DNA from 4 places in the Pseudoalteromonas sp. ASV78 genome. Region 1 is predicted to be linked to each of the others. Evidence: predicted binding sites of a transcription regulator. Region 1 holds the regulator's gene; each other region holds the start of a gene.
What was found. Region 1 encodes sigma-54, which starts transcription at its own class of promoters, with help from an activator protein. Its sites were predicted from a motif close to GTTGGCACGNNNNTNGNNT; they were not measured.
Positions count from the first base shown of each region.

Region 1 (5,810 bases):
CCCTGGCGAAGCAAGTCACGGCGATTTAGGCATGATCACCCGCGATGATGTGGTCATGCTACTATCAAACTCAGGTGAAACCAGCGAAGTACTTAATATTATTCCAGTCATTAAACGCATTGGCGCAAAAATGATTGCCATGACAGGTAACCCAGCATCATCAATGGCAAAATGGGCAGACGCTCATGTGTGCATTAAAGTGAGCCAAGAAGCCTGCCCATTAGGGCTTGCACCAACGGCAAGCACCACAGCCACACTTGCGATGGGCGATGCGATGGCAGTTGCCCTGCTAGAGACTCGTGGTTTTACCGCCGATGACTTTGCACTCTCACACCCAGGTGGCAGCTTAGGTAAACGCTTACTGCTATGCTTAAAAGATATTATGCACAGTGGTACTGCAACACCTATCATTAATGACAAGCAGTGTATCAAAGACGCGTTAATTGAAATGTCTGCCAAAGGATTAGGTATGACGGCCATTGTTGATGATAACAAGCAACTTGCGGGGTTATTTACTGACGGTGATTTACGCCGTATTTTAGAGCAACGAGTTGATATTCATAGTACTTTGATAAGCACTGTAATGACTCGCACTTGTACCACAGCAACCGCAGATATGCTCGCCGCCGAGGCACTTAACATTATGGAAAATAAGCGTATCAACGGCTTAATTGTGATTGATGATGAGCAACGCCCTATTGGTGCACTGAACATGCAGGATTTGCTAAAAGCAGGAGTTTTATAATGCAGTTTGCTGATTTATACCAGCCGCTTGGTGACGATGCACGCAGCCGTGCACAGAAAATTAAACTGCTTATTTGCGACATCGATGGCGTATTCTCAGATGGCCGTATTTACCTAGGCAACCAAGGTGAAGAACTAAAAGCGTTTAATACCAAAGACGGCTTTGGTATTAAAGCGTTGATCAACAGTGGTTTTGAAGTAGCCGTGATCACCGGTCGTCATTCACAGATAGTTCAGCAACGAATGACTAGCCTGACTGTACCGCACATTTATCAAGGCCAAGAAAACAAGTTGCAAGCTTATCAACAGCTCAAGGATAAACTGCAGTTAACTGATCAGCAAATTGCCTACATTGGTGACGATGGGCCTGATCTGCCGGTCATGGAGTTAGTGGGATTTGCAGTGGCAGTAAACGATGCCCATCCACTGATCAAGCGTATTTCACACTATACAACCATGCTACCTGGTGGCTTTGGTGCCGTGCGTGAGTTAACTGATTTACTGATGCTCGAAAATGGTAAATCGTTAACCTGCGAAGGGACTAGCTCATGAATAGTGCGCGTTTAATATTATGCGTACTGTTCGTCGCTTGTATGGTGTGGCTGTGGTTCCCCTATTTTAATCAACCTGCAACCACAGTACAAAACCAAGAAGATATCATAGCAAAACCTGATTACACGGCGGTGGCATTAAAACAAACCGCATTTGATGAACAAGGTAAGATTAGCCACAAAGTAACCGCTGCAAAAATGGAGCTCTATCAACAGTTAGGCTTCACTTACTTTGAGCAACCTATTTTTACTTTATATAATCAACAACAAACGTGGCAAATTAATGCAAACGAAGCCACCTTATATGAAAATCATCAATTAATTTTAGAAGGCAATGTGGTGGCTAAAAACCTGACCAACAATGCCATGATTGAACATATAAATGCAGACAACATTCAGGTTGATATTGAGCTGCAAACCATGAGTTCTGAACAACCAGTAGAATTGATCGGACCAAATTTAAAGATCACTGGGCGCGGCCTGCATGCCGACTTAAAAGCCGAAGTGGTAGAACTAATTAACCATACGCGAACCATATATTATGACCAATAAATTTGCTCACTTGCTTGTTATACCAAGCTTATTCATGGCCTTTTCAAGCTTTGCAGAGACTGCCTCACCGCCTGCGAACCAAGTATCGATCAGTGCAGACAAACAACTTGCACAACTGAAAGATAATATCGGTATTTTTGAAAAGAACGTTGAGATCATTCATGGTAACCGTCGTATCAAAGCTGACCGCCTTGAAGTACACAAACGTGAAGACTTAGGCGATAATAAACAACTGCTTGTAGCGACTGGCAACCCAGCTTATTTTGAAGAAAAACAAGCTGATGGCACGATCATGAGCGCCAGTGCTGAAGAAGTTCGTTACGACGTTGCAAAGCGCTACTTAACCTTAATTGGTGACGCACAGGTTACTCAAGCAGGGCAAAAAATTAATGCTAAAAGTATTACCTACGACATGGATCAACAACTGATCAGTGCCGAAAAAGGCGCAAGCTCAGACGATCGCGTACACACTATACTCGTGCCAGTAGACAGTAAAAAAATCAAATCTAAAGGCCAACCATGAGTACATTAAAAGCTGAATTTTTAGCGAAAAGCTACAAAGGTCGCCAAGTTGTCAAAAGTGTTGGTTTAGAAGTAACCGCTGGCAGCATTGTTGGTTTACTTGGCCCAAATGGCGCAGGTAAAACCACCACCTTTTATATGATTGTAGGCTTAGTGCCTAGCGACAAAGGCAAAATCAGTATTGATGATAATGACATTACCCTACTGCCAATGCATAGCCGCGCCCGCTTAGGAATTGGTTACTTGCCTCAGGAGTCATCAATATTTCGTAAGTTGACTGTATATCAAAATCTTATGGCGATTTTAGAAACCCGCAAAGAGCTAAAAAAGCAAGCCAGAGAAGAAGCCCTCGACAGCTTACTTGATGAGTTTAGCATTCAACATATTCGCGACAGCCAAGGTATGGCGCTATCAGGCGGTGAACGCCGACGCGTTGAAATTGCGCGCGCTTTAGCTGCAAATCCAAAATTTATCTTGCTAGACGAGCCTTTTGCTGGCGTTGATCCAATTTCAGTGTTAGATATAAAGAAGATTATTGAACACCTTAAAAACCGTGGTATTGGCGTACTTATTACCGACCACAATGTACGAGAAACCCTTGATGTTTGCGAAAAAGCCTACATAGTTTCTCATGGCGAGTTAATTGCTTCAGGCACACCTGAGCATGTACTCGCCGACCAAACAGTTCGCGATGTTTACCTAGGTGAGCAATTTAGGCTATAAAGCCACACTTAGCTAAGCATCTGCTAAACTTAACAATGACAATAATAAAAGGATTGTTAGAGATACATGAGGCAATCACTCCAGCTGCGCATGGGCCAGCAACTTACAATGACACCGCAACTGCAGCAAGCGATTCGCTTATTGCAGCTCAGTACATTGGATCTCCAGCAAGAAATTCAAGAAGCGCTAGATAGCAATCCGTTGTTAGAACTAGAAGAACATGAATATTCAGAAGATACGGCTGGCAAAAACGAACAAAAACAAGATAACGATGACTTAACTGTCAGTGCCTCAGCGGACGACAAGCCTAGTGAATACGAACAAGAAAGCAGTGAAGCGTTAAGTAAAGAAACACTCAGTGACGAAATGGCCATGGACGTCACTTGGGATGAATACATGAGTGCAGCGCCAAACAGCTCATCAGGCCCAATGCCTGAAGATGAATCTATTTATCAAGGCGCCTCAACAGAGACCTTGCATGAGTATTTAATGTGGCAGCTACAACTGACTCCGTTTAGTCCAACCGATGAAGCAATAGCCATTGCGATTGTTGAAGCCGTTGACGACTCAGGTATTTTAACCCTCAGCTGTGAAGACCTTGTAGAGAGTTTAAATCAAGGCAACAGCGAAGAAGAAATCGAACTTGACGAAGTGCAAGCAGTGTTAAAGCGCATTCAGTTATTTGACCCAGTTGGCATTGCCGCACGCAGTTTACAAGAATGTTTATGTATTCAATTAAATCAATTTGATCCCGCAACGCCTTGGATTAGCGAGACAAAAATGATTTTAACGGATCATATCGATTTATTAGCTAGTCGCGACTATCGCACTTTGATGAAAAAGACTAAGCTTAAGGAAGAAGAACTAAAAGAAGTCATGACACTGATCCACAGTCTCAATCCAAAGCCTGCGGATACCATAGTACGGGAAGAGTCAGAATACGTTATTCCTGACGTATCAGTGAAAAAAATTAAAGGCCGCTGGGTGGTTGAGCTTAATCCAGACAGCATGCCAAAAATTAGAGTGAACAGCCAATATGCGGCCATGTCACGCTCAGTAAAATCGAGCACTGACAGCCAATTTATTCGTTCGCATCTGCAAGAAGCTAAGTGGTTTATAAAAAGCCTAGAAAGTCGCAATGATACATTACTCAAAGTAACTAACTGCATTGTTAAACAGCAGCAAGGGTTCTTTGAACATGGCCCTGAAGCCATGCGACCTATGGTGCTAAATGACGTTGCTGAAATGGTTGAAATGCATGAGTCGACAATTTCTCGGGTAACAACCCAAAAATACATGCATACTCCGCGTGGTATTTTTGAGTTAAAGTATTTTTTCTCAAGCCATGTAAGCACTGAGAATGGCGGCGAATGCTCATCTACCGCGATTCGAGCATTGATCAGAAAACTGATTAGCGCAGAAAACTCAGCGAAACCATTGAGTGATAGTAAAATTGCAGATATATTGGCAGAGCAAGGTATCAAAGTAGCTAGACGGACTATTGCAAAATACCGCGAGTCACTGGCTATTCCACCGTCAAATCAAAGAAAGAGTTTGATTTAAGGCGTAAAATCAAAAAAGGAAAATGCTTATGCAACTAAATTTAACTGGTCGTCACGTAGAAATTACTGATTCATTAAGAGACTATGTAAACAATAAGTTTGCGAAGCTTGAGAGGCATTTTGATCACATCAACAATGTCCATGTTATTCTTGACGTAGAAAAGCTAAGCCAAAAAGCAGAAGCCACAATACATGTCAGTGGCGCTGAACTATTTGCCTCAACTGAGCACCAAGACATGTACGCAGCCATTGACGGACTAATCGACAAACTTGACCGTCAAGTAATCAAACACAAAGAGAAACACGCTCGACACTAATACTATGAAATTAAGCTCACTTATTTGCCAGGACTGCAGCAAAGCTGCGGTCCTTTTTAATAGCAAAAAACGGATCATTGAATTTATCAGCCAATTGGCTCATGAACAACTTCCCCAGCTATCGCAACAAGAAATCCTCGATGCATTACTCGCTAGAGAAAAACTAGGTAGTACAGGCATTGGCCGTGGTATTGCGATTCCTCATGGTCGTATGGCGGGTATTGAAAACCCACTAGCGATAATTTTAGTGAGTGAATCACCAATTGATTTTGATGCGATTGATAATCGTCCAGTGGATCTATTTATCGCCCTCATCGTACCAGATGGTGATAGCCAACTTCATTTGAAGACGTTAGCCACAATTGCTGATAAACTTAACGACAAAGATTTTTGCAAACAATTACGTAGCGCAAAAACGGACCAAGATTTGTATCACGTTATTGTTGAGCAGTCGTAGTCATACCAATTGCATTGCATTACTGATCTATTATTGCGACAGGAAAATAGCGCTATAACAAGGCGGAAATTATGACATATAGTTGCGCTATATAAATAATTTCTGACAAAGTTAGTGAGTTATTTAACAAGCTAGAATGATCATGTTTTTAATAAAATTGGTATTAAATGAAGGAGAATTTACATGGAGTTAATCATCATCAGTGGCCGCTCTGGCTCAGGTAAATCTGTTGCCCTGCGCGTAGTCGAAGATCTTGGCTATTATTGTGTTGATAATATCCCTGTCAACTTATTACCTTCATTAGTGCGTAGTGTTTCTGATAATTACGACAAAATTGCAGTCAGCATAGATGTGCGTAATTTACCCAAGGAACAAGAAGAAT
Region 1 covers NZ_JBLOPA010000001.1:3,552,088-3,557,897, reverse strand. The annotation lists gene ACMVDV_RS16175 (KpsF/GutQ family sugar-phosphate isomerase) at 1-745, shown strand, start outside; gene kdsC (3-deoxy-manno-octulosonate-8-phosphatase KdsC) at 745-1,296, shown strand; gene lptC (LPS export ABC transporter periplasmic protein LptC) at 1,293-1,847, shown strand; gene lptA (lipopolysaccharide transport periplasmic protein LptA) at 1,837-2,370, shown strand; gene lptB (LPS export ABC transporter ATP-binding protein) at 2,367-3,092, shown strand; gene ACMVDV_RS16150 (RNA polymerase factor sigma-54) at 3,159-4,655, shown strand; gene hpf (ribosome hibernation promoting factor) at 4,684-4,971, shown strand; gene ptsN (PTS IIA-like nitrogen regulatory protein PtsN) at 4,976-5,428, shown strand; gene rapZ (RNase adapter RapZ) at 5,612-5,810, shown strand, end outside.

Region 2 (5,810 bases), 2.8 Mb from region 1:
CAACCTTCATTCCAGTTAAAAATAAACCATAGCTTTATAAAAATTAAAATTAAAATGTATTAATAACAACAGCTTAAAAATAAATTGTGAGGCTTTGAATTATGCAAAATCGAGTGAACAGGCTAACATGATGTATTTTGGTGCAAGTAATGCACTGCTACGATGCTTATAAAGTGCGCTTGCTCAGTATTTTTACTCCTGTAGATTGAGAGCAAGCGCGCGTATGATTCGTTTTTAATAGGCGTTAAACGCCATAGGCTGTGACATTTAATAACTCGGGGCTAATTGGCATCGTGTGATTGATAACCTCACCGATAATAATCAGCGTAGGACCATGGATCGCCTCAGATGAGGGGATTTTGTATGCTTTATCCAAGGTTGATGTATTAACGCGTTGCTCTAAGGTAGTTGCTTGTTCAACCAGCGCGATGGGGGTATTTTTCGGCCAACCAACCGAAATCAGCCCCGACACCAACTGCTCTAATCTATTTAATCCCATATAAACCACCAATGTGGAATTATCACCATTAGGCATATAGCGGTATTTTTGCCAGTCAGGTTGTTTTTTAGGGTCGCTAAATTGAGCCGTCATAAAGGTGATACTAGCCGCTACGTGACGTTTGGTTAACGGGATCCCCGTATACGCAGACGTGGCGCATGCGGTTGTTACACCGGGAATAATGGCGAACTTTATGGCGGCTTGCTGTAGTGCCTCAGCTTCTTCACAAATACGTGCAAAAATGCTCGGATCGCCGCCTTTTAAACGCACAACGGTTAAACCTTGTTGAGCAAACTTAACGAGTTGTTGGCAAATTTGCGGCTGCGTCATTGAGTGTTTACCAGCGCGTTTACCAACAAATACGCGCTTACAGCTGGCTGGTAGTGAGGTAATGAGTTCATCGGCCACCAGCCAATCATATAAAACCACATCTGCGCTATTTAATATACGCTGTGCTTTGACGGTAATAAGTTCAGGATCGCCTGGGCCTGCGCCGATCAGATACACTTGCCCGGTGTTATTGTTGCGGCTTTGACCAGTACCGTATCGAGTAAAAATGTTATCAAGCCAGTTATTCTCGATGCTTGAAAAATATGAAAATACGCTCATAGTTATCTCACTTTTTAGCTGATTGCACTGGCCGTTAACACAGGCTGGCTACTAATAAAAACCTGATCGTGTTCTATTTTTGTTTTATAGACAGGTACCCGAATTGTTTCTGCTTCTAAGCATTGACCGGTTTTCAGGCAAAAATGCTGTTTATACAAGGGTGAAGCAACGACTAAGCGCGTTTGTAGTGAGCCAACAATGCCTCTGGCTAACACATTGGCTTTGCCGATTGGGTCAAAGTTACTGATAGCAAATACAGACTGCTTATCATTAGGAATATAAAACACGGCAACTTGTTGATTATTAACTTGTGCGCAGATACCACTATGTAAAACTAGATCATTTAATGTACCAATTTTATACCAAGACATCTTCTTGCTCCTGTGTAATTTCTGTTACTGCGATAGGGCGTTGCTGCGTGTATTTAAGTGCACTTTTCTCAGCTTCAGTTGCGGGGCGAATTTGCTTTCGCTCTTGTACAAACACAATGTTTTCATCTGCATCTGGGCTATTCACAAATTGACGGAAGCGTTTAACTGCATTTGGATCTGCAATGGTGCGCTGCCATTCACATGCATAGGTGCTAGTGATATGCGCCATTTGCTGCTCAAGCTCAGCACAAATTCCTAAGCTGTCATCAATCACGACTTGGCGAAGATACTTTAAGCCGCCTTCGAGGTTCTCAAGCCATACCGAGGTACGCTGAAGCTTGTCTGCGGTATTAACGTAAAACATTAAAATACGGTCGATATAGGTGATTAAAGTGGTTGTGTCTAGATCGGTTGCAAATAAGTCTGCGTGACGTGGACGCATGCCACCATTACCACACACATAAAGATTCCAACCACTTTCGGTTGCAATGATGCCGATATCTTTACTTTGCGCCTCAGCGCATTCACGGGTACATCCTGACACGGCCATTTTTATTTTATGCGGCGAGCGCAAGCCTTTGTATCGATCTTCAATAGCAATTGCTTGACCAACACTGTCTTGCACGCCATAACGACACCATGTGCTGCCAACGCAAGACTTAACGGTACGTAATGATTTGCCATAAGCGTGGCCGGTTTCAAACCCTGCGGCTATCAGCTTTTGCCAAATAACAGGCAGTTGCTCAAGGCGTGCGCCAAATAAATCAATACGTTGGCCGCCAGTCACTTTACAATATAGATTAAATTCTTTGGCGACCTCACCCAGTACAATCAGCTTTTCAGCGGTCACCTCGCCACCGGCAATGCGCGGTACCACGGAATATGAACCATCTTTTTGCATATTAGCTAAGTAGTTGTCATTCGTATCTTGCAGGCTGACATGTTGCTCACTCAGGATATAGTCATTCCATGTTGAAGCTAAAATTGAACCCACAGCCGGCTTACATATCTCACAACCATGGCCTTCACCATGACTGCTAAGCAGCTCAGCGAATGTTTTGATTTTTTCAACTTTAACAAGGTGCAATAGCTCTTGACGAGAATAAGCAAAGTGTTCACATAGATGGTTATTGACCTCAACTCCACGCTCGGCAAGTTCAGCATCTACCACTGATTTAAGTAATGCGGTACAGCCGCCACAACCGGTGCTGGCTTTAGTGCAAGTTTTTACTGCGCCAAGTTCGTTTGCGCCATTATCGATAGCGCTGATAATGTCACTTTTACAGACGTTATGGCATGAGCAAATAGTGGCTGTATCGGGTAGGGCACTGCTTGACAGTGTTGGCGCGCCTACGCTGTCTGGTAAAATCAGGCATTCAGGATGTTCTGGCAGCGCCATATCATTGAGCATGTACTGGAGCAGCGTGTCATAGTCGCTGGTGTCACCCACTAACACTGCGCCCAGTAACTTATCACCGCTTTCGTTGAGGACGATTTTTTTATAGCAATCACGAATTGGATCTTGATATATCAGTTCCTTCGCATTGGCTGTCGTGCCATGCGCATCGCCAATCGATCCCACTTCAACGCCTAATAACTTAAGCTTGGTGCTCATATCGGCGCCGTTAAATTGAAGGTCGCCACCTGACAACTGACTTGCTGCAACCCGTGCCATATTGTAGCCAGGGGCGACTAAACCAAATAATTTTTTATCCCATAATGCACATTCACCAATCGCAAAAATATCTTTATTAGACGTTTGGCATGCGTTATTGATCACGATTCCACCGCGTTCACCTAAAGTAAGCCCCGCTTTATTACCTAGGTTATCGTATGGGCGAATACCAGCAGAGAACAACACTAAATCGGTTTCCAGGTGGCTACCATCAGCAAAGTTTAAGCGGTAACGACACTGCTGGCCGGCAACAATCTCACTGGTGGCTTTACCTGTGTGTACGCTAACACCTAAGCTTGCAATTTTGTTTCTGAGTAGCTTTCCGCCTTGCTGATCAAGTTGTACCGCCATTAACTGCGGCGCAAACTCAACTACATGAGTGTGTAAACCGAGTTGTTTTAATGCGTTAGCCGCTTCTAAGCCCAGCAAACCACCACCAATTACAACGCCTACCTTACTATCATCAGCACTTTTTTTTATTTTTTCTAAATCTTCAAGGGTGCGATACACTAAGCAGTGAGATTGGTCATTGCCTTTAATGGGTGGCACGAAAGGGTATGAGCCGGTTGCTAACACTAATTTATCATAGTCATAGATTGTGCCATCAGCAGTGGTGAGCTGCTTTTGCGTAGCGTCAATATGTTCAACCCACTGGCTTGTATGCACAGTAATATTGAGTTTTTGGTAGTTTTCATGTGTCGTTAACGCTAGATCAGCAGCGGTTTTACCATTAAACACACTTGATAAATAGACCCGATCGTAGGCAAGATTTGCTTCACCACACAATACCGTGATCTGCGCATGCTCATCGCTACCACGCATTTGCTCAACAAAATGGTGCCCCACCATGCCATTGCCAATAACGAGAATTTTCTGTGGCATTTGTTTTTTCCTTCATGCTGACGGTTTAAATTTTGGCAATAAAAAAGCCCGCCACAGTAAACCGTTTGGTTAGTGTGTGCGGGCTTCGTTGCCATTACTGCAAAAGCAGTTTTATTTTTATATACCTAGCTAAGCAATATCATTGCCATATTTTTATCTCATTGTTTTTATTTGTAATTGTGTTTTATGAAGTCTGGTAATTTTATTAAATGTTTAACGATGGTGCAGTGCAAGCACATTAACAGTGCAGCTTTATTGGATCTAATTCAGCATCAACATAAAAGCGACTGGTAATAATTAACTACGAGTGAAGATTTGCATTACTAAAAATGGCATCGGGTGATCAAGAGTAGGTAGTGCTCTGATCAATTGAGCTGTAGTTTACTCATTGAAGGTTTCATTGCTGAAGATTGGTACGACAGAGTGGGTTCGAACCACCAACCTTTGGACCGGGTGATCAAGAATAGATAGTGTTCTTTCTTTAGGTTTTATATCTAGGATTGGTACGACTGAGTGGATTCGAACCACCGACCCCTACCATGTCAAGGTAGTGCTCTAACCAACTGAGCTACAGTCGTACAATTTTTTTGAAGTGTACTTTCACTTAAATTTGGTACGACCGAGTGGATTCGAACTACTGACCTTTGGACCGGGTGATCAAGAGTAGGTAGTACTTTTTCCTTCGATGGTACTTTTATTTAATTTTTTTACTTAAATTTGGTACGACCGAGTGGATTCGAACTACTGACCTTTGGACCGGGTGAGCAAGAGTAGGTAGTGCTTTTTCCTTCGATGATACTTTTATTTAATTTTTTTTACTTAAATTTGGTACGATCGAGTGGATTCGAACTACTGACCTTTGGACCGGGTGATCAAGAGTAGGTAGTGCTTTTTCCTTCGATGGTACTTTTATTTAATATTTTGCTTAAATTTGGTACGACCGAGTGGATTCGAACCACCGACCCCTACCATGTCAAGGTAGTGCTCTAACCAACTGAGCTACGGTCGTATCATAAATTTAAGTTGTGTTAATTACTTAACAACGGACGCTAATATATAGCGTGCGCCTGAGTGAATCAAGCTCGTTTATGCATTTTTGGTTTGTTTGCCGTTTTTTTATTCATATTGGGCTGATTTCACACGTTTTATAAAACGTTTGCCACCAAGTAACGTGCGTTTTTGCTGAATCTTTGAATACAGTGAGTAAGTTATTGGGCTGATGTTGCAGCAGTGCAGCAAGCTCAGGCTGATTTGTCGTCGAGCCGAGCCAAAGCTGTTGATATAACGGCATCAATCGCTCTAAAGCGCCTGATAGCTGTGCTTGATAGGGTTGTAATTGTGCTAAGTAATACTTTTTAAAGACGTTACTGACGATTTGCGCTTGGCGTTTATTTTTTAGTGGGTTACATAGTTCATTGAGCTCAATGCTTGCTAAATAGCGACTGGTACTGTGATTAAAGTATGTTTGTTGCCGCACGGCGCTCACCAAAGCTTGATTAAAGTTAAACTGCCGTAGCACCGATAGCAGCGGGTAGAGTGCTTGGCTGTCTATTTGTGCGTATTGCTGTTGTATTATTTGCTGCTTTAACGTCAGCAAGTTTTGCAGGGCAAGCTCTGTTTCTACAAGGCCAGCTAAGTTTGTATCAAGTGCATAGCTGGTGAGTTGCCAAGTACGTTTTAACTCTGGATCATTATAAAGTAAGTGGTTGAACTGCTTTAATAGCTGCTGTTTTTTGTTGGCTAGTTCCCGCTTTATTGCGTGATAGCTTTTTGA
Region 2 covers NZ_JBLOPA010000001.1:705,337-711,146, forward strand. The annotation lists gene cobA (uroporphyrinogen-III C-methyltransferase) at 245-1,108, opposite strand; gene nirD (nitrite reductase small subunit NirD) at 1,123-1,479, opposite strand; gene nirB (nitrite reductase large subunit NirB) at 1,466-4,036, opposite strand; tRNA gene ACMVDV_RS03135 (tRNA-Val) at 4,538-4,614, opposite strand; tRNA gene ACMVDV_RS03140 (tRNA-Val) at 4,969-5,045, opposite strand; gene ACMVDV_RS03145 (DUF3080 family protein) at 5,157-5,810, opposite strand, start outside.
Region 2: the regulator sigma-54 is predicted to act here: its motif matches at 4,168-4,186, upstream of nirB (nitrite reductase large subunit NirB).

Region 3 (5,810 bases), 3.4 Mb from region 1:
TAAGCGGACGAAAACGCACCATATTAAGGCTGGTAGGAACAAATAAAGTGTGGATATACTCACCAAACTTTATCATTTGTACGCCATTGATAGAGACTTCAGCAGTACGGCGCATCATATTGAACAAGCTGATGCGCATGTGCCTTGCAAAGCGTTCGTTAACAATTTCCAAAGTCGGCATACGGCCACGAACAATACGATCTTGTGAAGAAAAATCGTATTGCAGCGTACTACCGCCATCATCACCGTCTTGTAAATCCTCCTCTTCGACTTCATCAACACCATGTAAGAGGGCATCGATTTCATCTTGGGATAATAAATCGCTCACGCTGACCCCTTATTGCATTACAAAGCCGGTAAACAACACCCGCTCGATTACTTTACTACCTTCTACGTCAGTTAACGCAGCTTGTACTTTATCAAGCGCTGCCACTCGTAGTGTTTCTTTTCCTTCACTGGTGCCGAGTTCATCGGCTGTCGTGGTTGAAAATACGCCAAGTAAGGTGCCTTCAATCAGTGGAATATGCTTTTTGGCAATTTCTTCATTGACATCACCACGTACCAACAATTGCACTTTAATTTGCACGATACGATCACGACTGGCGCCAGGGACATTAAAAATAAATGGTCGCGGCATAGCGACATACAAAGCACTGCCGACTTTTGCACCATCACCACTGGCAGCAGCGGGCTCTGATGCCGTAACTGATTCATCGGCAAGTGTTTCTGGTGCAGTATCAGAGCCTGACATCAAGAAAAACCAGGCTGCACCACCTATTACTAAAACGGCCGCTGCAATAATGATGATCCACTTCTTTTTATTTTTGCTACCGTCTTCAATTTCTAAATTTGTTTCTTCAGCCATGCCGATTTCCTTTATTCCTTGATAATAGTGATATTACGAGTGTCACTACACACCATCAAGTTATTTATTTTTATAGTCTTATAATAGCAGGTGTTAGGCATAGTAATCTATTGATGATGAAGATTGTTGCCCAGTTGCCCCTGATGGTTGCTGAGTTACGCTATCCTGCTGTTCATTTTGTTGCTGATTTGCCGATTGACCTTGGCCATTTTGCTGTCCATCGGCACCGTGTTCTGCTTGGCTATTACCTTGCTGAATACTACTTTCGCCTAATTCAATACCTTGTTGTGCTAGTAATTCACGTAATCGGGGTAATGATTGCTCAAGCGCTTCTTTGGCTTGTTGATTTTGCACAACAAAATTAATGTGTGCTTGCTCGGCATCACTACGAATACGAATTTGCATACTGCCCATTTCTGGTGGGTCTAGACGTATTTCAGCTTCTTTATTGTTGATACTTAATAAAGCGCTCACTCGTTCTTGTAATAACTTAGCCGCGTCACTTTTCACAATATTCAACGCTTGCAATACCGTAGGGTCAAGGTTTACTTGTTTGGTTGCTGATGTAGGACTCGCTTGTTGAGCGTGCATTACTTGCATATCAGCCAGTGCTTGTTGATAACTTTGCTCACTACCTTCAGAAACCGCCGTTGCTGTAAGTGCCGTTGCCAGCCCTGTAATTTGTCCAAACAACTGATTAACACGAGTCAAAGAGTTATCTCGAACTTGGCTTTGCTCTGTTTTAATATTTTCAGCAAATTGATCGCTTTTTAGAACATTATCTTGCACTGCCAGCTTCACTTCTTGCTCTTTGCTCGCGACCTTTATAAATGCATCTTGTGCCACAGATACTTTATTATTTGTATCTGAAGTAGTGTTACGACTCGAGGTAGTCGCGGTGCTTGCTAAATTATCTGTCATTGACTGAACGGTCAATTGAGCTTTTGATTCAATCAGTTTTTCAGTACTCTGTGGCTGGGCTAATGCAGCAATAGCTGTATTGATCTGAGTTAATAAAGCCCCTTTGGGCTGCTCAGTGCTGACAAAATTTTGTAATTGCTGGCTTAATGCCTGTTTTTGCACAGGACTTAACAGCGAAATGTCTTTACTTAGTTGAGTTAGCTCTGCCGTGTTCATAGTCGCAACTGCCGTGCTAGGTTTTGCAACTTCTTTACTATTAAGCTCTACAAATTCAGCCAGTATTTGTTTTAAATCAGTTACGTTAGCCGTTGTGGCACCTTGCTCACGGATAGCATTTACTTGTGTTTGCAACTGTTGCCGTTGCTCTGGTGTTAAGTTAACTAATAATGGATCTGCATTTTTTTGTCCTGCCGATTGTTCACTCAGCAATAACTTGGTGCTCTGATCTAACGCTGCATCATTAGGTTTTGTGGGATTTTCAATGTATTGTGCAGCAGCATGTGCTGATGGCGCAGTATTAACTGGTTTTGTATTGCTTGCCTCACCCGCCATTAAAGCGGTTTTTATAGCCGCAGCAGCCTCTGTTAGCGATGCGCTTGCATCCCCCTTAATCGAACTGCTCTGCTCTGCTGCTTGTGATGCATAAGCACTTGGCTTTATTTTTTCACCACCGCTGTCTGCAACAACCTCTTTAACTAATGCAGAGCCTGATAATACAGGAGATTGCTGAGCCAGTACTTTATTCAGCGGCATATCTTTTGCCAATTGTTCGTCTTTAGCTGGCTGTTTGTCTTTGACTGATTGCACGTCATCGATGATAGGTGTGACAGCGTCTCCACCAGCAGTATTCCCCTTGAGTTGCAACTGTTTATCAATGGCTTCTGCAACAACGGTTTTTTCTGTTAGCAGCGTCGCTTTTAGTTGCTTATCAACAGGCTCATCAGCCTCTAGTGGGGTGTCAATAATAGGGGTTACTTTGTCAATAGGGCGCGGTGTTTTGATCTCAATAAGTGTATCTGGGTCGATTGCTTCTTCTTGATAGCTACCAAATCGTGTTGTGAGTGCAGAATTTGTAGCTGACGTACTATTTACGCTGGTATCCATATTATTAGCTGCGGTGATCTGTGCGAGCATGGCATCACCGGAAATAGTCGCATCGCTTTCAGTGTCGGTTACTGTTTTTTCAGTTTTGCCCGCGACTACAACTACCTCGCTAGATGCGGCTGCAATGCTGCTGTTAGGCTCTTTCACTAGGGATTCAACAGTATTACGCGCAGTTTGTAATTGACTAAAAAAATCAACACCTTGAGTGCTTTCATTATCTGTTGCTGCACTGCCTTTGGCACTGTCTTTTTTGTTTAACTGAACATCCTTATCAGTTGAGATAAACACTGAAAGATCACTAATAGCCATAATTCACCTAGATTAAAAGTGGCAATTTGCCGCCGCAAATTGCCAGAATAAATACTTCATATATTAAATAAGCAAGTAATATGCCTAAGCTGATTAGAATAAATAAATAATCCAACTTAGCGCAATGAATTATAAACTGCGGTGTCTTTGGTAAAATTGATTTGCTGAAAATTCATCTAACATTTTCTGTTCATTCTTTTGTGCGATCACATTCGCTTTAAGCTGTTGTTTCTCTATTAATTTAGCAACCGCTTTGGCTTTTATTTGCTGTTTCAGCCATAAGCTTTGCCGTTGTGAAACAACCTGTTTAGCAGTACTCACGGTATTAGCTTGTTGACGAATGGCTTCTTCTATTTTGGCAATAAAAGCATGGTATTGACTAAACCCAGTACTACTTAAACCAGATTGTCCCTTCAAGTGTAATTGCTGAGTATACTCCAGCCTAAAGTTATTCAATCCCTGCAGCTTTTGTTGATTAACTTGCAAGTTTTGCTGCGCTTGCAAAAAATTCATCCGTAACGACTCTTCTTTATCGTTTTCTATTTTTAGCAATAAATCGAGCTTATTATTCGCCATTATGCTTGCCCTAATAATTGCGCGAGCCCTTGTAGGCCATCATCATAACTGATCACCTCTTTCATACCTTGTTGTAAAAAGGCATTCACTCTTGGCATCATATTGATTGCTTGATCAAGCATTTGGTCGGTGCCTTTTTGATAAGCCCCTAGCGTGATCATATCTTTATTTTGTTGGAACATTGAATACACTTGTTTTAGCACGCGGGCTTGCTGCATATGAGGCTCTGAAACAACTTGTGGCATCACCCGCGAAATCGATTTTTCGATATCAATAGCAGGATAATGACCACTGTCCGCAAGCTCTCGTGATAACACGATATGACCGTCTAAAATGGCCCGCGCCGCATCAGCAATCGGATCTTGCATATCATCCCCTTCGCTAAGAACCGTAAAAAATGCCGTGATAGAGCCTTGCCCTTCGCCGCCATTACCAGCACGCTCTACCAGCGCAGGTAGTTTGGCAAATACTGAAGGCGGGTAGCCTTTGGTTGCTGGCGGCTCACCCACTGCTAGGGCTATTTCACGTTGTGCCATGGCATAACGCGTCACCGAATCAAGCAACAATAGAACATTTAAACCTTGATCGCGAAAATATTCTGCAATAGTCACGGCACTTTCACAGCCCTTTAAACGCATTAGTGGAGAAGCATCGGCAGGTGCAGCAACAACCACTGAACGTTTACGTCCTTCCACCCCTAATATTTCTTCGATAAATTCTTTTACTTCACGCCCACGTTCACCTACAAGGCCAACCACGATAACATCGGCTTCGGAGCCGCGAGTCATCATGCCCAGTAATACTGATTTACCCACACCGGAGCCTGCAAATAAACCCATGCGCTGGCCTTGACCAACAGTGATCACTGAATTAATCGCGCGCACACCAACATCCATTGGTTGAGTGATTGGTCGTCGTGATAACGGGTTAATGGTGTTTTGCGCAAATTTTAAATAATGCTCAGCCTTGATTGCCCCAAGACCATCAAGTGGACGACCTAGCCCATCAACTACGCGGCCAAGTAAACACATGCCTACAGGCAATCCCGTGTCGTTCACTTGTGGGATCACCCGTGCGCCAGGCAGTACACCTGAAATATGATCGTTGGGCATTAAATACAATGTTTGATCGTTAAAGCCAACAATTTCGGCATCAACAAAACCATGCATAGTCTCAATTTTACATTGACTACCCACCGGCGCGCGTAATCCTTTCGCCTCTAAGGTTAACCCCACAACGCGGGTTAAAATTCCTGCCACTGCGGGTGTCGGCCGATGAATATGCTGTTGATACTGTTGTAAGCGTTCACTTAATGGACGAGGTTGAGAGCTCATTGCAAACCAAAAATAGCGTTAGATACCACTACTATGCAAAAAGCTATCCAATGTTTCTTTGACGCGGGTTTTGATGGTCATATCAATGGATGATTGTGGGGTTTTCACTTGGCAGCCACCACGCTCTAACGTAGGCTCTGGTACTAATTGCCAGTGATTATCTGTCAACGCAGCGTCACCATAACTGTTTTTTACCAGCTCAATATCTTCAGGGTGCAAATGAATACGCACACTTTGCTGCTCGCTGGCTAATACATCAATACATTGCTTTAAGCTTTGCAAAACAATCTCTGGTGAGGTTTTGATTTCTTGGTAAACAAGCGCTTCAGTCAGCATAACGGTTAACTGAACTAGCTGCTTTTCGGCGTCATCATCCACTTTTGCAAGCGGTGCTGACAAGCTATCTAACAATGCTTTTAGACTAGTTAGCTGTTCTTCAATCAGTGGTTTTACATCTTCTTGGCCTTGTGTTTTGCCAAGCTCAAGACCTTCTTTATAGCCGGCTTCTTTGCCTTCCCCGACGCCTTTTTCAAAGCCATCAATATAACCTTGTTCGTGGCCTTGTTTTAAGCCTTCTTCATAAGCATCTTGGCGAATGCGTTCCAGCTCTGCCATCGTTAACGAAGGCAGCTCTGGCTCTTCGGGCTCCAAATCTTCTGCGCTTTGTTCAAGCTCTTTACGATATAAATCCGCCAGTGGTG
Region 3 covers NZ_JBLOPA010000001.1:172,796-178,605, reverse strand. The annotation lists gene fliM (flagellar motor switch protein FliM) at 1-328, opposite strand, end outside; gene fliL (flagellar basal body-associated protein FliL) at 338-865, opposite strand; gene ACMVDV_RS00705 (flagellar hook-length control protein FliK) at 959-3,199, opposite strand; gene fliJ (flagellar export protein FliJ) at 3,329-3,775, opposite strand; gene fliI (flagellar protein export ATPase FliI) at 3,775-5,109, opposite strand; gene fliH (flagellar assembly protein FliH) at 5,128-5,810, opposite strand, start outside.
Region 3: the regulator sigma-54 is predicted to act here: its motif matches at 3,269-3,287, upstream of ACMVDV_RS00705 (flagellar hook-length control protein FliK).

Region 4 (5,810 bases), 3.4 Mb from region 1:
CATCTATCGCCGCCATTGCCATACCCACTTTTTGCACCTGTTTAGGTTCAAGGTGCTTGAGTATTTGCGCTGCATCTTCTTCTGATAAGCTAAGCAGTAAGATTGCGGCTTTATCTACACCGTCTAATTTATCAACATCAAACGCTGCTGGCAGTTGTTTTTGTTCTTGATCAGTCATCTTCAGTTAACCACGCTTTCACAACTTGTGAGGAGAGTTCCGGTTCATTCGCTACCAAGGCACGAACGGCTTTCAATAAGTCTTCATCGCCATGTAGGTCTGGTAACTGTAGTGTACCATCACTTGAGAAGCCAACCGAAGCAGAATCAAAATCTTTATTTAGCATATCTAGGGTGTTATCACCAATATCAACACCAGAGCTCAGGGCATCATCATCATATTCTTCAAGGGTGTCATCTGGGTAAATTAGGCGTTTCAGCATCGGTTTAACCACCGCCATAATTAGCACTATGATAACCAGCGCACCAAGTACTAAACGCACTACTTTCATAAACCAGTTTTGTTCCCATAACGGCACTTCAATTGCTAAGTCCATGGCTTCACGTACAAACGGCACTGTCACAACTTCTAAGGCATCACCACGTTGTAAGTCAAAGCCCACACCGCCTTGTAGTAAACGCCGAATATTTGACAAGGCTTCCACAGAACGCGGTGCCATGGTGGTTTCACCATTTTCACCTACTGTTGCCAGATAATCTACCGCCACCGACACACTAATACGGCGGATCACACCACTTTGCTGACGCTTATGCGAAATAGTGGTATCAAGTTCATAATTACGCGTTGCTTCTTTGTGGCTTCGACTCGGTGATGACGCTGTGCCAGCACCACCTTGCCCTGCCACTTCAGGTATATCAGAATTAACTGGGGGTTGATTAGTTAACGCACCAGGAATACCGATAGCTAAACCGCCGATATTGTTTTCTTCAAAGGTGGTTTCGCTGCGTACCGCGGGTAAATCAGGGTTGTAGCGTTTTTGGGTTTCTTCAATTGCACTAAAGTCCATACTTAAATCAACTTGTGCCGTGTAATTACCTAAGCCCAGTACAGGAATGAGGATACTGTCTATTTTTTCTAAATATTCTTGTTCACGTTTACGTTCAACTTCGTATTCTTTACGTGAGCGTGAGGCTAATAGACTTTGTGAACCTGAGTTTAGTAGACGGCCGTTTTGATCTGTTACAGTCACTCGTGACGGCTCTAAGCCTTGCACTGCTGAGCCTATGATATCAACAATAGCGTCGACTTCTTCACTGCCGAGCATACGGCCATTTCTTAAGGTTAATACCACGGTGGCTGATGGTTTTTTCTCACGACGAGCAAATACATTTTCTTTTGGAATAGCTAGCAAGACTTTGGCACGCGTGACATTTTGTAATTCTTCGATAGTACGAGCAAGTTGTTGCTCACGACCATGTTTTAGCCGCTCACGCTCTAAGCGTTGGCTAACACCAAAACCCATATCTTGCATAATAATATCAGTGCCAGAGCTGGGTGCTTGCTCAATACCCTCACGGGTCATCAGCAATTTAATATTTTGATATTCGCCCTCAGCAACAGACACCACATTACCATCAAGCTGATATTCTATTTTTTGTGCATCTAAAAAGTCGAGCGTTTGAATAAGCTCTTCCGTTGGCATTTTTCCAAGTGGCCGCATATCAGGCTGACGCGCCCAAATAATCACGAAGATTGCAATCGCTAAACAAATAGCTAACGCAATGACCAAAGTGACTTGACGCAATACATCAACGCCGTTTAATGCACTTAAATAGCCTGACTTTTGTTCTTGTTGATCGTCGTTATCACTTTGGTCGATACCGCCGCCGGCCAAAGCAAGATCGGTTGATTGATTAGATTGCGCCACAATAATTCTCCACTACCCAGTTAAACAGGCATGTTCATGATTTCTTTATAGGCTTCTACAAGTTTGTTACGAACTTGCACAGTTGCTTCAAAGGCCACAGACGATTTTTGTGATGCGATCATCGCATCCGCTAATGACACATTGCGGTCGCCCATTTCTACCGCTGTTACTTTTTGTTTCGCATCAGCTTGAAGGCCATTAACGGTATTGAGTGCATCACTTAACAAATCACCAAATTGGGCGCTTGAAGTTGGCTGCGCCTGCGTTGGTAAATGATTGACTTGATTACTACGACCAGCTTCGAGAGCCATAGATTGCATTTCTTGAAATAATGCGCTGTTTTGAATTTTCATAATTGTCTCTGACGATGCAGTTTACTAATAACTTAATAAAGCACAAACCGTGCCAATTAATAAATCATTAAATATCAATAAGTTGAATTGAATTTTGGTTGTCAGAGTTTTGACAAGTTTACGCCCAGCAAGGCTGAGCGTAAATTAAATAACAAAGGAAAACAGAGTTATTGAGGTTTAAGCAGGTAACGCAATTCCCAAGTCGCGCATTTGTGCCAACTTATAGCGTAAAGTGCGCGGACTAATACCAAGTGTTTCAGCAACATCCTTACGCTTACCTTGGCAGCGGTTAAGGGTTTCTAAAATAATACGGTGCTCTTTGTCTTTGAGCTCATCTTTATAGGTGCCAGAGTCTAAACTTGGCAGTTCACCCAGTAACGGGTTGTGCTCTGTGGTCGCTTTAATCGCTGGCGCTTGCACGTCATAGTAAGCATCGTTAGTCGGCGAACTGCTTGTAGTTGAATTCATCGCGGCTAAATTTTCTGCTAAAGCGGTGGTTAATGGCGCCTGAGTTAAATTTTCAATAAAAATGGCGTGCTCATCAATCACATCACCATGGCGTAATATCAAGGCACGTTGGATCACATTATCAAGTTCACGTACATTTCCAGGCCAAGCATGCGCTAACAGCTTTTGCTCGGCTGCAGTACTCAATTGAGCGATTGGCTCTTTACTTTTATTTAGATGACGTTCAATTAAATGTTTTGCCAGTACAACAATATCACCAGGGCGCTGGCAAAGAGGTCGCCACATCAATGGAAATACATTTAAACGATAGTACAAGTCTTCTCTAAATTGATGATTAGCAACCGCGTCTTTTAAGTCACGGTTACTGGTTGCTAAAATTCGCACATCGAGTTTAATGGTTTTACGCCCGCCTAAGCGCTCAACTTCGCGCTCTTGTAAGACACGCAATAGTTTAGCTTGCAGCCCTAACTCCATCTCAGTGATTTCATCAAGTAAAATTGTGCCACCTTGCGCTTGCTCAAATTTACCCGGGCAAGCTTGAATAGCACCGGTAAACGCGCCTTTTTCGTAGCCAAATAAGGTGGCTTCAAGCATATTTTCAGGAATAGCCGCACAATTAATAGCGACAAATGGCTGCTCAGCGCGCTCCGATTTATCATGAATAAAGCGCGCGAGTACTTCCTTACCAGAACCGCTGGGGCCAAGCACCATCACACTGGCGTCGGATTTAGCAACGCGACTAGCAAGCTCTAATAACTGAATACTGCTTGGATCGGCGACAATCGGGCCATCGGTTTCTTTCTCAGGCTCTGGTAGATAGCGGCTGACCATATTAAGTAACACTTCGGGCGCAAACGGTTTCGCCATATAGTCAATTGCGCCTAACCGCATAGCCTCCACCGCATCATCAATAGTCGCATACGCTGTCATCATTAAAACGGGCAGATCAGGGTAGTTAAGATTAATGCTGCGTAGTAAATCAAGGCCACTCATCGCGCCCATTTGGACATCACTGACGACCAATGAAAACGACTCTTTTTTTAACAGCACCATTGCTTGCTCAGCGCTATCTGCTGCAACACAATCAATACCTGACATTTCTAACGTATCAATAAGGGCTTCACGAAGCCCTGCATCATCTTCGACAACTAAAATCGTGTTGTTCATAGTGCCTCCACTGATTTAGACTCTGCACAAATAGGCAACAATAAACTGAAACTTGCTCCCCCTTGGGCATTGTTCGTTACTTCAACACGTCCTTGATGCGCATTAGCCACAGAGCTGACCACAGCTAACCCCAAACCTGTGCCTTGGCTTCGTGTAGTAAAAAACGGTTCGAATAATTTGTCTGCTTGGCTTAAGTCAACACCAGGGCCATTATCGCTGACAGTAATACAAACTAGATCAGCGTCACTCACATTCCGCTGCGCACTTAATTGCACGAATGCATTACTGCCAATGACTTGAATACTATTATGAATAAGATTTTGAATGGCACTGGCAAGCGCAGTTTTATTGCCCATGATCTCGATGTCTGGTTCCGGTAAACTCACTTCAAGTTCACTATTATTCAGTGCCACCATGGCATCCGCACCAGCTTTCACTTCACTCAACAGCTGCTGCATCGACACGCGTTCAACCACTTGCTGATCGCCACTTTTAGCAAACAACAGCATATCGTTTACTTGAGTTTCGAGATCTCTTAATCGCGACATCAGTTTGGTATGAAAATCGCCTCGCGAACTCTCAGGTAACCGCTTAGATCCCAAATTTGCTGCGTATAGCATAGCGGCAGACAGCGGGGTACGTACTTGATGTGCAAGCGAAGCCACCATTTTCCCAAGCGCGCTTAAACGCTGCATATGCGCGACTCGCGTTTGCAAACGGCGGGTTTCTGTCAAGTCTGTCATTAAGATTAATTGCCCAGGCTCAGGAGTTAATGCATTTATTTCTAACTTAATTAAGCGGCCATCCTTAAGTGATACTTCATGGCCATCATCTTGTTGGGGGCGAAACGAGCGTTGGATCACACTAAACCACTTCTCACCTTCAAGTGGTTCACCCAACATATCAATAGCGATTTGATTAGCTTTTGCGATCATCCCTCGACCATCAAGCACAACAACCCCTGCTGGCATGGTATCCACTAAATGACTTAACCAACTCGCTTGTTGACGCAATTCACTTAATTCACCAATATACTCTTCTTGCAGCAGACATGGGTTATACTGAGGAGCTGTGATAAATTGTGGTTTTAAGACATGTGCTAAGGCCATAATGCATTCTCGTTTACGGGATCTAACTAGCTAAATGCACAAATTGTACCAACAATTATTACCAATAATTTCATTTGCTTAGCGTATAAATAACGCGACAAAAAAATGACAAACTAAAATAAGCAAAGCAAGGAGACACTATGAATTCAACAAATTTATGTCGCTGCCCTTGGCTCGATACCAGCAAAGATGACTACGTTGCCTATCATGACGATGAGTGGGGAATACCGGTTTATGATGATCAAACACTTTTTGAGTTTATTACCCTTGAATCAGCGCAAGCGGGGTTAAGTTGGTATACGATTTTAAAGAAACGTGATGGCTATCGTCGTGCATTTTTGAATTTTGATGTAGTAAAAGTCGCACAAATGAACGAACACGATGTTGAACGCTTAATGCTTGATGAAGGCATCATTCGCAACCGCTTAAAAATAGCTGCCACCATTAATAACGCAAAGCGTTTTATTGAGATCCAACAAGAGTTTGGCAGCTTTAGTAACTATCAATGGCAGTTTGTTGGCAATAAGCCATTAGTGAATAATTTCGAGCAACTCAGCGATTACCCCGCAATTACTGAAGCATCCACAGCTTTTGCCAAAGACTTGAAAAAACGTGGCTTTAAATTTTTAGGCCCAACCACAGTGTACGCCCATATGCAGGCCTGTGGTATGGTCAATGATCACAGCAATGACTGTTTTAGAAAAGCAGAAATTATTGAGAAATACTAGGTGCTAGGTGCTAGAAAATCTTCTCTTTGCGCAATTAATCTTGTAGGCGCGGGTTTATCCCGCGCAATTAAAATGTATTCACAAAGAGGTTAAGAGTGC
Region 4 covers NZ_JBLOPA010000001.1:165,984-171,793, reverse strand. The annotation lists gene fliG (flagellar motor switch protein FliG) at 1-178, opposite strand, end outside; gene fliF (flagellar basal-body MS-ring/collar protein FliF) at 171-1,886, opposite strand; gene fliE (flagellar hook-basal body complex protein FliE) at 1,907-2,239, opposite strand; gene ACMVDV_RS00670 (sigma-54-dependent transcriptional regulator) at 2,417-3,874, opposite strand; gene ACMVDV_RS00665 (sensor histidine kinase) at 3,871-4,983, opposite strand; gene ACMVDV_RS00660 (DNA-3-methyladenine glycosylase I) at 5,124-5,711, shown strand.
Region 4: the regulator sigma-54 is predicted to act here: its motif matches at 2,278-2,296, upstream of fliE (flagellar hook-basal body complex protein FliE).